DNA from 2 places in the Pseudoalteromonas sp. AWH4_217 genome. Region 1 is predicted to be linked to the other one. Evidence: riboswitches for the same ligand, from Rfam matches in the RefSeq annotation. Region 1 holds a riboswitch; the other holds the start of a gene.

The links. A riboswitch is a leader RNA that binds a small molecule or an ion and turns the genes downstream of it on or off. The one in region 1 is predicted to bind lysine.
Region 2: another riboswitch for lysine. It lies ahead of lysC (lysine-sensitive aspartokinase 3); the one in region 1 lies ahead of dapA (4-hydroxy-tetrahydrodipicolinate synthase).

What each region holds. Positions count from the first base shown of each region.
Region 1 is NZ_JBSWYM010000001.1:340,634-346,434, reverse strand. It holds gene ACXAH1_RS01510 (phospholipase A) at 1-101, opposite strand, end outside; gene ACXAH1_RS01505 (hypothetical protein) at 269-472, shown strand; gene ACXAH1_RS01500 (succinylglutamate desuccinylase/aspartoacylase family protein) at 776-1,888, opposite strand; gene ACXAH1_RS01495 (PLP-dependent decarboxylase) at 1,891-3,111, opposite strand; gene ACXAH1_RS01490 (2,3,4,5-tetrahydropyridine-2,6-dicarboxylate N-succinyltransferase) at 3,111-3,851, opposite strand; gene dapA (4-hydroxy-tetrahydrodipicolinate synthase) at 3,862-4,758, opposite strand; lysine riboswitch at 4,872-5,048, opposite strand; gene ACXAH1_RS01480 (response regulator) at 5,222-5,801, shown strand, end outside.
Region 2 is NZ_JBSWYM010000010.1:165,733-171,533, forward strand. It holds gene ACXAH1_RS14260 (condensin complex protein MksE) at 1-491, opposite strand, end outside; gene ACXAH1_RS14265 (hypothetical protein) at 500-1,756, opposite strand; gene nhaD (sodium:proton antiporter NhaD) at 1,914-3,161, shown strand; lysine riboswitch at 3,279-3,452, shown strand; gene lysC (lysine-sensitive aspartokinase 3) at 3,537-4,883, shown strand; gene ACXAH1_RS14280 (DUF924 family protein) at 4,974-5,504, shown strand; gene ACXAH1_RS14285 (sodium-dependent transporter) at 5,690-5,801, shown strand, end outside.

The sequences.
Region 1 (5,801 bases):
CATTGTTTTATTATCTCCAGGTCATCCTGGTCCTGCGGTTCACTGGCCTGTAGCGGCGCGGACGCCAGAAAAGACAAGAAAGCGAGCATCCTGAGTTTCATAGATGATGAAGTCCTTAGTCAAAAGCAATTAACGTTCATTTTATCATGGTAGAGAAAACTAAGAAGGACAAAGTTTACCGTAAGTATTGTGTCAAGATATTGGTTGGTTGATTTTTATTCAATATGGCAGTACGTTAATTGAGCAAACTACATAAAAGGAAATGGACATGAAAATATCACTGAACAAAAAATGTATAAAACAACTGAGTAATAACCAGCAGCTTGGATTGGCTCAGACACCGAATATTGCTGGCGGAGCCTCTGGCTATCCAGCTTGTAACTCGTTTGGGTGCGATACTGCCGTTTTTCTGGGTTGTCCTACTGGCCGGGACTGCTACTCTGCTCGTAACGAAATCTGTATGCCGGATTAATACCAATTTCACTTAATACCTGTTCAATTTGAAGGAGCAAATATGACGCTAACGGCGTTAAAAATTTCTCATTTAGAACCTTTACCTAAGGTATGAGTTCGCAAATTTTTGCCTGGTTATCGACCCTGTTTTCTCGCCTCAAAATAGAACACTTAATTAAGCAAATTGGTATAAAAAGGGCGGCGGCAACGTGTGTTGCCGCCTCACCTTAGCAAGTGAGGGCTTGCTCACCTACTCTCACGCAATCGTTGCTTCGTTTTGTGCGTTACGCGAACTGAGTACTGACCTATCTGCAGGACCCCACTACAGTTCATAGTAGTTAGTAAAAAATTTATATAACTCAGTGCCCTGATTAACACTGGCCGAAGCGAAATGCAGTATCGCAATAGCATCTTGTGTCAATGTCAGGCTGTGCAGGGGCATTTCGGATAAGTATTGCTCCATACGCAAAATCCGCGCAATACACTCTCCTGCTTTAATGTGCCCACCAAGCTGCGCTTTATACTCCACCATGCCGCCCATGGGGGCGTAATAAGTCAGGTAATCTTTGAGTGCGCAGGCGTAACGTTTGATGTCTCTTGGTTGATGGTTGCCATCTGCTATCACTTCTTTGTGAGTCAGGTAACTGAGGATGCTATTGGCATCATGTACGGCTTCATCGAGATCAATTTTTTCCTGAGAGCCCAGCTCAACTGTAAATGCTTCTACGGGGACGGGCAGGTCACGACCTTGTTCTTTTAGCGCATCACTTAGCTGCCACCAGGGACAGAAGCTGGCTTCATCCATTGCCCCATCGAATTCATTGGGGATCAGCAGTACATGAGGAATATCAAAATAGCGTGCGCTGTCTTTAGCATACTCTGGGCAATATAAGTGCTTTGCCGAAATGGGACCTGTGTGCAGATCCAAGACAATGTCTGCCTGATGGGCTAATTTTTGCAGTGTCAGTGCAATTCGCTTGCCTGTATTCAGTGTATGTGCGGGTGCATCAAGTAAGGCATCGGTTGCTTTGCATAGTTGTTCGCGAAAGGCCGCAATCAGCGTTGCATCGGGGGCCTGGCTGTACTTTGCAAGACAAGTTTGCACCTGTGCACTGTGGTCATAGTACATGCGGTTCCAGTTTACCCCGGTAATAGGGTCAAAGCGCCCGAGCGTAAACTCACCGGATTTCTGGTTACAGCCAATCGGGTTGGCATAAGGTACCAGAGTAATGTCACCGGCCAGTGTCAGATGTTTCAGTTGCTCCAGCAGTGCATAGATCACGGCATTACCCTGCACCTCAGCGCCATGCATATTTGCCTGGATGTATACGTTTGGCCCTGTGCCATCGCCCTGCAGGCGGTATACGGGAATGGTCAATGGCAGACCATTGGCAATTTCCCCAACCTGGATATGTTGCTGTGTAATTGTGTTCATGATTACCTCAGATAATAGTCGGCGTGCTCGCTTTGACGAATGCAGTACAACTGGCCCTGCTTAAAGACGTATTCAGCCGGCAGTTCATGGCACAGAAAGTAAGGCATACTCTCGGTAAAGCCATAAGCACCACACTGGCCAAATATCAGCCAGTCGCCATACCCGAGGTCCTCAGGTAGGGGGTGAGCCCCGAGGTGATCCAGCGCGGTACACAAGGGACCATGCAAATGATACTGGCGATCAGCGGCAGCAGATGCGCGCAGTGCCTGGACCGGAAAAGCCTGACCGGTTACCGCCGGGCGTAGCAGGTGATTGATACCGCCGGCAAGGATCAGCTGATGTTCGTCATAGTTTTCTTTTTGCTCTACAACCGGGTTCAGATAGTAGCCACAGTGCGCGACCGCATAGCGACCCAACTCCATCCACAGCTCCTGCACGCCTGCTTCGGCCTTGATGACGGCCAGGCTGTCGATAATCTGATCCCAGTCAAGCGGTTGCTGCTCCGGTTCATAAGGCACGCCTAATCCGCCGCCCAGATCGAGGATCCTCAGCGTCATGCCTAGTTGCTTACTTAATGCCATCAGAGGCGGCACCATTTGCTGCCATAAGCTGGCCAGCTTTGCCGCATCCAGCATATTGCCCCACTGGAAAATATGCAGACCCGCAAAGTCCAGTGCAGGATAGTCGCTCAACGTGAGTTGCTGCCACTGTTCACATCCGAGTCCAAACGGGGTCAGGCTGTCGCCACCAAGCGGGTTTTTGTCGCCTGCTGGCCAGCGCAATTGCACACGCAGCAACACAGTTAAGGTTTTTTGGTGTTGTTGTGCCGCATCGTTTAACCAGCGCACCTGGTTTAGGCTTTCAGCCACAAAGGTGGTGACGCCAGCATCGAGGAAATGTTGGATCTGGGCTGGCGACTTGGCCGGCCCGGTGTTGAGTACGCGCTCAGCTGCGATGTCCTGTGACAGCACTTGTGTAAGCTCGCCACGGCTGGCAACGTCAAAGTTGAACCCTGCTTTGTCTAGCGTGTTAAGCACACTGGAGAGAGGGTTGGCTTTGACCGCGTACCAGAGTTTCACCACATCTTGGGTGGTAAGGCGGCTTACATGGGCGTGCAGCGCATCGAGATCATAGACAAAAAAGGGCGTTGCCAGGTCACAGTTGTCCTGCTCTGTGCACAGCGCATTAAGTTGCTCGCGCAAAGGCGTACTCAAGGCCAACATTAGCGAAGCACCTCTTCGAGTTCTAATGATGCATCACTTTGTTCGTCACGATATTTCACTATCAAGGCGCAGGACATGCTCAGCCCCTGGGCTTTGGCCCAGTCACTGGAAGCCGGGCGTGAGCCTGGGATCACAATGGCAAACGGAGGAATGGCTTCGCCTTTGTCCAGCGTACGCTCATTAACACAGTCGTACACCGGAATGCTGGCAGACAAGCGAACACCAGGTGCCAACACAGCGCCTTGTTTCACGACTACGCCCTCAACCAGTACGCATCCCGCGCCAATGAAGGCATCGTCTTCGACAACAACCGGGCTGGCACCGACTGGCTCTAATACTCCACCGATCTGTACGGCGGCGCTGAGGTGAACGTTCTTTCCTATTTGAGCACAGGAGCCAACCAATGCATGACTGTCGACCATAGTGCCACTGTCTATATAGGCACCGATATTGACATAAGCGGGTGGCATAATAATGGTGCCGGGTGCGACATAAGCACCGCGGCGTACGCTACTGCCTCCGGGGACCATACGTACCGCATCACCGGCTGAGAAACCACGCGGTGCCAGGTTGTCTTTGTCTACAAAGCCACCTGGATACTCGGTGTTCTGACCCGCACGAAATGCCGCCAGGATACCTTCTTTTACTTCGACGTTAGCATGCCAGTTGCCTTGTTCGTCTTGGGTTGCCGCACGTTGTGAGCCATTTTCTAAATTATCTAAAAGTGTTGACCAGGTCATAGGGATTCTCTTAATTCCAGGATAAAATCTGTTCGTTGGCGGCGCTCAGAGCCGCATTATTGGTTAGTTCCAGATGCGTCAGTGGCGGCCTGAGGTGAGGCGTGGCCAAATTACCTTGCAGATGCATGAGCGTTTTAACCGGGATGGGGTTTGCAACGGTAAACAGACTGCTAATGGCGTCGGCCCAGATGGTAAACAGGTTAGGGCTGGTGCCACTGAGTGTGCGGCGCACAAACTCTGCGGTTTGAGAAGGCCAGGCGTTGGCTGCCACAGAAACCAAACCGGCGGCACCGGCCTGGGCAAAGTAGGGAAGCAAAGCATCGTCACCGCTGTAAATTGCCAGTTTTGGCAGCGCACGGCGGAAGGATTCAAACGTGGCAATGTCACCGCTGGCTTCTTTGAGTGCCCACAAATTGTCATGATGTGCCAGATTAGTCAGCACTTCAGGGGCAATGGCAACGGCACTGCGACCAGGAACGTTGTATAACATACATGGCAGTGAAGTGGCGCACAGTAGCGCATCGAACCACTGAGTCTGGCCAACTACGCCGGGCTTGGCATAGAGTGGGGAGCCCAGTAGCAGGGCATCAATGTTTTGTGTATTGCAAAACTCAACCCACTCTAGCTGGGCTGACAGGTTGATGCCGCCAACTGCAACCATAATGGGTACTTGTGGCTCCAACGCACAAACAAACTCAACGATTTTTCGTTGTTCAGCAAGGGTCAGGGCTAATCCCTCACCGGTGCTTCCCAACAGCAAGATGCCATTGTTTGCTTCGACTTGCTGCGCAACGAGTTGCTCTAAGCTGTGGTAATCGACCTGATCGTACGCATCAAAAGGCGTAACTAAAGCCGTCCATAACGGGTAGTCAGATAACTGTTCAGGTTGCAAAGTGTGTGATTTCATCTCTACCGAACTTCTTGCTGGTCCGGTAGTCAGGGAAGTGTCCCGCTCCGAACCGTTTAAAATTCGAAGAGCAATGGACTTAAAAAGAATAGGCCGCTGGCCATATTGTTTCTAAGACCAGAAGCTCTCCACCAAATGTGTTGGTGACAGTCGCTGGGATTCAGCCCAGTCGCCCGAAGCACAGTGTAAGCAAAACACAATACTTCTCGGCGTTAATTCCCCTCTTTGAGTTTCTCGGGAGTTTGCTCTCCTCCACTCAAATACCTGAATAACGCACCTCTTCCAGCCCTAAGACACCCATACATCTTGTATGTATGGCCGTCTGGATAAAATAGGGTACGGGCGCATTGAAACATTTTGGCCGTCTGGGTGTCAAGTCGCCGTCGGCAAAAGTTTGAAATTTAATCTAAACTGGGAATGAGTCAGGAGTCTGGACGAATCGACTGGCAAGTGGAGGGATGATTTGAACAATCTGGTTACACGCTATCGCCTGAAATACCTGGTGGCGCTGGTTATTATGTTGCTGTTACTGACCATGACAACCGGCCTGACCCTGTATTTACTGGACCAGCAAAAGCAGGCTGCCAGGGTGATCAATGTTGCTGGTATGCAGCGCATGCTATCGCAAAAAGCGGCGTTGCATTTGGAATATGTGATCATTATGCGTGAGCGCAATGTTGCTGCTGACCTTCAGGCTTTGAGCAACGCGTTGCAGCTGCTACAAAGTAACCACGACTTTTTGACTATGCGTGATGGCGAGGATTTTGTGCATCTGAACGCCGAACTGTCTGCCTGGTATTTTGAGCAGCCTGGGGATTTGAACACCCAGTTAAATCAGTATTTATCTTTGCTTTCAAGCACCGCTGAGCAACCTAGCCCGGACCAGATCCAGGAGATCCATACCCGCTCTCAGTTGCTGCTGCAAGATTTAGATCATGCTGTGTTGTTGTTCGAACAATCAGCCAACCAGAAGATCGAGAAACTGAGAAATCTGCAATTACTGATGTGGTTGGTGGGGCTGACGTTGCTTATTGCTGAGATCA
Region 2 (5,801 bases), on a different contig from region 1:
TAACGATAAACCGGCGCAAGCAGAGAAAAGCCTTGCTCTACTTCGCGGGCCAGTCCCAGGCGCACCATGCGCAGGCACACGTCTTTACGTAGATCTGAGCCTGAGAAAATCTCCAGCTGATCAAACAGGTGCTTGTTAAGCTGTACCAGAGTCTGCATCAGCTCCAGGTCTAATACTTCGTCAAACAGGGCGCGCAAAGGATCTTTACCCTGGTTGGCGAAATGCTCGATCAAGATAAATACGGTCAGCGCGATGGCCCGGGAGATCTTACCCATGTTGGGGGTGCTTTCGTCGCTGGCCAGATAATAAAAGCCACGACTATCGTGTTGCAGGTCGTGGCCAAGCGCGCTGAACAGCGCCTGGTAAGACTCAATGTGCTGGTCCAGTTCCTGCCACTGTGTGGTGTCCTGTTCGCTGATGTGGTAGCCACTGACCAATTTCTTATTGATCGCCTGTAACTGGCTAAGTTCGTCTAGATTAATCTGTGTCATGGTGATTACTAATTGTGGTTATCTGTTTGCTTGTCCGTTGCACTGAACGGATAAAGTCGAATGCGGGTGTTGGCGATTTGCATCGTTTGCTGTTGCTCATCCTGGGCGATGTCCAGTTCAGGGTCGCTGATCAGCTTTTGGTACAGGAACAGCATTTCATCGGCTTCCAGAGCCGGGTATTGTTCGTTCAGGAAGCCAAGCAGGGCGGTGCGCTTTTTGCCAGACCCTTTAAACGATTTACGCACATCCGAATAGTCGGGAATGTTGGGGCTCTGATAAGCTGGCACATCCTGCTGATCGGGTAGCTGATATTCTTCGTGTTCAAACTCGCTGAGGCTGGCCATATAAGCCACCATATGGCGCTGCTGGCCGAGGCTGAAACGCTGAATGTCTGAGACAAAATGCGGCTGTACCGGTGCGAGCATACGATCAACGCCATTTTTACGGATCAGGCCTAATACCTTCGCCGCCTGGCGAGTGATAAGCGTGTTGCGTCTGAGCTCTTCACGCAGTGGCATCAGCATATCGGCACTTTTACCTAAACTTTCACGACCGATCAGATGCATATCGAGGATCCGGGTACGCAGTTGTTCAAGCATACGTTTGTCTTGTGCACCCCGGCCCAGTTGCTCAATTTGCGCAATTTGTTCACTGATCTGATGCTCTATGGTGGTGAAACAGGCCTGAAAGGGGCCATGAATATCCACCATTTCCAGCATCGGCTCGATGTATTCATCAAATGCTTCAATGACCGCGCGATAGCGTTTTTGCAAAGACAGGTTACCCTGATCGGACTTTGCTTGTTCAACCAGGTTCATGATGGCGCTTTCATTATGGTGGTAGAGTTTGACGATTTTACGTACCCGTTCATCCATAATGCGACTGAAACGGCGCAGTTCACTGTGGTCGCCCTCATCACCGGCTTGCGCTAAGCGTTCGCCCAGACGTTGCAGATCTTTGACTAATACTGTGATCTCTTCGGCAAGGCCAAGATGTTCTTCTTGTAACAAAAAGCTGGCAAAGTCGGCCACGGCACGGTTAATTTCGAGCTGTGACGATTTGGCCAGAGGAATAATAATTTCCTGATTGAGCAAGCGATTGGTTTCTTTATAGATGCGTTCACTTGACCAGTTGGGATTTTTTAGTTTGATGATGTTTTGCACATCTTTGAGGCTGAAATCGGCCATCTTAAAGCGTTTAAAAAGCAGCTCCAGGACGCCCCAGTGTTCATTCAGCGTATTTAATACTTTTTTGGCTGGGATCATAGCTTTCCAGTGTGTATCAATTTTGTGACGGTATCAGGTAAGAAAATTGTCATAATGTGTAACTACTCGTGGCACAGAATGCGGCTAAGTGATAGACTCCGCGCCGATTACGTTACCCTTCACAATTTTTACTTTTAATTACAGGTTGTTTACGCGTATGGTCACGCCCATTATCCTAACCCTGATAGCGGTCGCATTTGTGCTTATCGTTATAGAGGATATTATCCATGTAAACAAGGCCAAAACGACCCTTTTTTTTGGCACTTTATGTTGGATTATCCTATTTATCTCTCCGATCCATGGCGAAAGCTCAGAAACTATACAACATCAGCTCGATCACAACATACTTGAAATCGCTACCTTGTGGTTATTCCTGATGGCGGCGATGACTTTTGTTGCCTATCTGAACTCCAAAGGTTTTATTCAAAACATTGTCCATCGGGTGATGCCTACCCAGATCAGTGAACGCAAAATGATGTTCCTGGTGGGTGGATTTGCTTTCTTGTTTTCTTCGATTTCAGACAATATTACCGCAACGCTTATCTCGCTGGCCGTAGTGATGTCGCTGAAACTCGATCCGAAGAAACTTATCAAGTATGCCACATTGATCATCTTTAGTGTTAACTCGGGCGGTGTGTCTTTGATCACCGGTGATGTGACCACACTGATGATTTTTCTGGCTGGTAAGGTGACCATTCCGGACTTACTATTGCTGGTAGTCCCTTCCATTGTCAGCGTACTCTTGCTGGCGACGCTGTTGTCCATGGGCATGAAAGACCAGCTGGTATTTGAAAAGCAAGCGCTACGCAGAATAGAGAAAACGGACATCACGATTGCGGTGATCTTTATGACGACCGTACTCACCACGCTGTTTCTGAGCGTGCAATATCAGGTTCCTCCTATGCTGACTTTCCTGTGTGGCCTGTCGGTGATGTTTTTGATGGCCCAGTTTTTGATGCGCAAGAAAGACGTTAATAAAAAGATCATCGATTATATTCGTGAAATTGAGTACGACACCTTGCTGTTTTTTGTGGGTGTACTTCTGCTGGTTGGGGCGCTAAAAGAGGTGGGTGTCCTGAATATGTTTACTCAATTATATGAATTCATCGACCCTCAGTACGCCAGCTATCTGGTCGGCCTGATGAGTGCCGCGGTTGATAACGTACCACTGACGGCCGCTTTGCTCAAAGCAGACATCGTTATGAGCCCGCAGCAATGGCTGACCTTTACCTATGCGACGGGTGTAGGCGGCTCTATGCTGATCATCGGCTCGGCGGCAGGGATCATAGCAATGAGTAAAGTAAAGGCTCTAACATTTACGAGTTACTTAAGAATGAGCCTGTATTTGTTAATTGCCTACACGGCAGGTTATGCCGGTGCTTTCTTTATGGGGCAATTTATTTAATCTTTGATGACAGGGTCAATTTTATACTTGACACCTAGACGTCTAAAAGATACCTTTTTCAAGCCCGCTCAAAATGCGGGCTTTTATTTTGCCGGGATTCAGTTAAATTCCGGCAAAATAAGCAGAAGAGGCGCGATGCTTAGGTAGCTGATGTGAGGTGACGATAACCCGTGACCATCAGTGAGGGAGGTACTCGCCGAGGAAAACCATGCTACGTCGGCATGATTTTTCGGTCCTGGAGGTTGAATCCTCGGGACTGTCACCGTTTTCAGGTGGAGAGCTTCTGGCAGAGGTCATTTCTTTATGGTTAGTCCATCCTATTGCCAAGTTCTCCTTATTGATGTTGATCGCCGTGTGTGATCCCAAGGAGATAAAATGAATTCCCAGTATGTCGTTGCTAAATTTGGCGGCACCAGTGTTGCAAACTTCGAAGCCATGCAGCGATGCGCCGCAATTATCCATGACAACCCCGATGTTCGTGTGGTCGTCGTCAGTGCCAGCGCTGGTGTGACGAATCACCTGGTGACTCTGACGCAACAAAAAGTCGATGCGGCTGAGCGCGAGGCGCTGTTTCAGTCTGTGATGGAGATCCAGCAGGACATTCTGGCATGTCTGACACTCGATGCAGATCTGGAAGTGGGTTTTAACGAAACAAAGGACGCTTTTTACGCGCTGGCTCAATTACCCGCACTGGACGCACAACAATGTGACGAGATGCTGAGCTTCGGAGAGCGATTTTCTTCTTACCTATTCACTCAGGTACTCAGAAATTTAGGCGTTGCCAGTAGCCGTTTTGATGTACGTCAGGTGCTGAAAACTGACCGCCAGTTTGGTAAAGCCGTACCAGATGTGGCTGCAACGCGTGACGCAGCCTCGGCCCATCTGACGCCGCTACTGGCAGAGCAGGTGGTGGTGACTCAGGGCTTTATTGGTAGTGACAATCAGGGCCAAACCACCACATTAGGGCGGGGCGGCTCGGATTATAGTGCGGCACTACTTGCCGAGGCAATTGAGGCGCAAAGCGTACACATCTGGACTGATGTTGTGGGTATCTTCAGCACCGATCCACGTCTATGTCACAAAGCGCGGCCGATTGCCCGGCTAAGCTTCGATGAAGCCGCTGAAATGGCCACTTTTGGGGCTAAAGTATTGCACCCGGCTACTATCTTGCCGGCCAGTCGCAGTGGCATTTCGGTGTTTGTTGGCTCGAGCAGAGATCCCCATGCCGGTGGCACCTGGATTGAAAAGAATAACCGTTCTGAGCCGGGTATTCGCGCGGTCACACAGCGCAAGAACCAAATCTTGCTGACCCTGAAAAGCCCCGAAATGCTGTTAGCCAGTGGTTTTCTGGCACGCATCTTCACTATTTTAAGTGCACACAATATCTCGGTTGACCTGGTTACTACCTCGGAGATCAGCGTTGCCTTGACGCTCGACAATGCTCCTAACGCCACGCGCCCGGAGCTGGCGCAGGCTTGTCTGGATGAGCTGGGTGAGTTTTGTCAGGTCAGTGTTGAGAACAATCTCACCCTGGTGGCCATGATTGGCTCTGAAATTCAGTTGCGCCATGGCGAAGCAAGCCTGATGCAGGTACTGGCAGATTTTAATATTCGCTTGATCTGCCACGGGGCGAGTCGTCATAACCTGTGCTTCCTGGTTGAACAAACCGAATCGGACGCTGTGGTTCAGGCTATTCACAGCCGTTTACTTGAAGCCGCATAAACCTGGCGTATGCCAAGTCTGACTGGACACATTATCAGGAGCGGGTAATACTCGCTCTGAGACCAAATTTACTTACTCACAGGTGTGTCCATGGAATATCAGGAAATTTATCAGTTCTGGTTTGTTGAATGTCAGGAGCAGGACTGGTGGCAAAAATCGACCCAGTTTGATAACCAAATTACAGCCAGATTTGCACAGTTACACCAGCAGGCCACGGCTGGGGAGCTAGCCGAGTGGCGCAAAACTGCGGTCGGGGCGCTGTGTGAGATCATTGTACTGGATCAGTTTTCCCGCAATATGTTCCGTGATACACCCGCTGCCTTTGCCAGCGACCCATTGGCATTGTGCCTGGCACAACATGCCATTGAAAAGGGCTTTGATCAACAGCTGGAGAAAACCCAGCGTACTTTTATGTATTTGCCTTATATGCACAGCGAAAGCCTTAAAGTACATCAGCAGGCGGATGCTTTGTTTAAACCGCTACCAAATTATGAGTTTGAATTGGCGCACAAAAAGATCATTGAGCAGTTTGGCCGCTACCCCCATCGCAACGCTATTTTAGGGCGGGCATCGAGTGATGAGGAGCTGGCTTTTTTAAAGACGCCCGGCTCGAGCTTTTGAGTATAGTTTGGCAGCCTGTCAAAGCAGTCCATCATGCAGATTTTTGGGTGTGGCACTGCGTCGATTTGCAAGGGTAAGCACCTGACGTTTCAGGTTGTTCCGATTTGCTCTCACTGACACTCGCATTTTGTTTACAAGTGCGTATAATCGCCATTCTACAACAATAATTAACTTGGCATTCGATTATGGCTCAAGTGCGTGAAGGTTTTCAAAGCCGTCTGGGCTTTGTGTTAGCGGCAGCCGGTGCGGCAGTCGGACTTGGTAATATTTGGGGGTTTCCCACTCAGGCAGCGAACC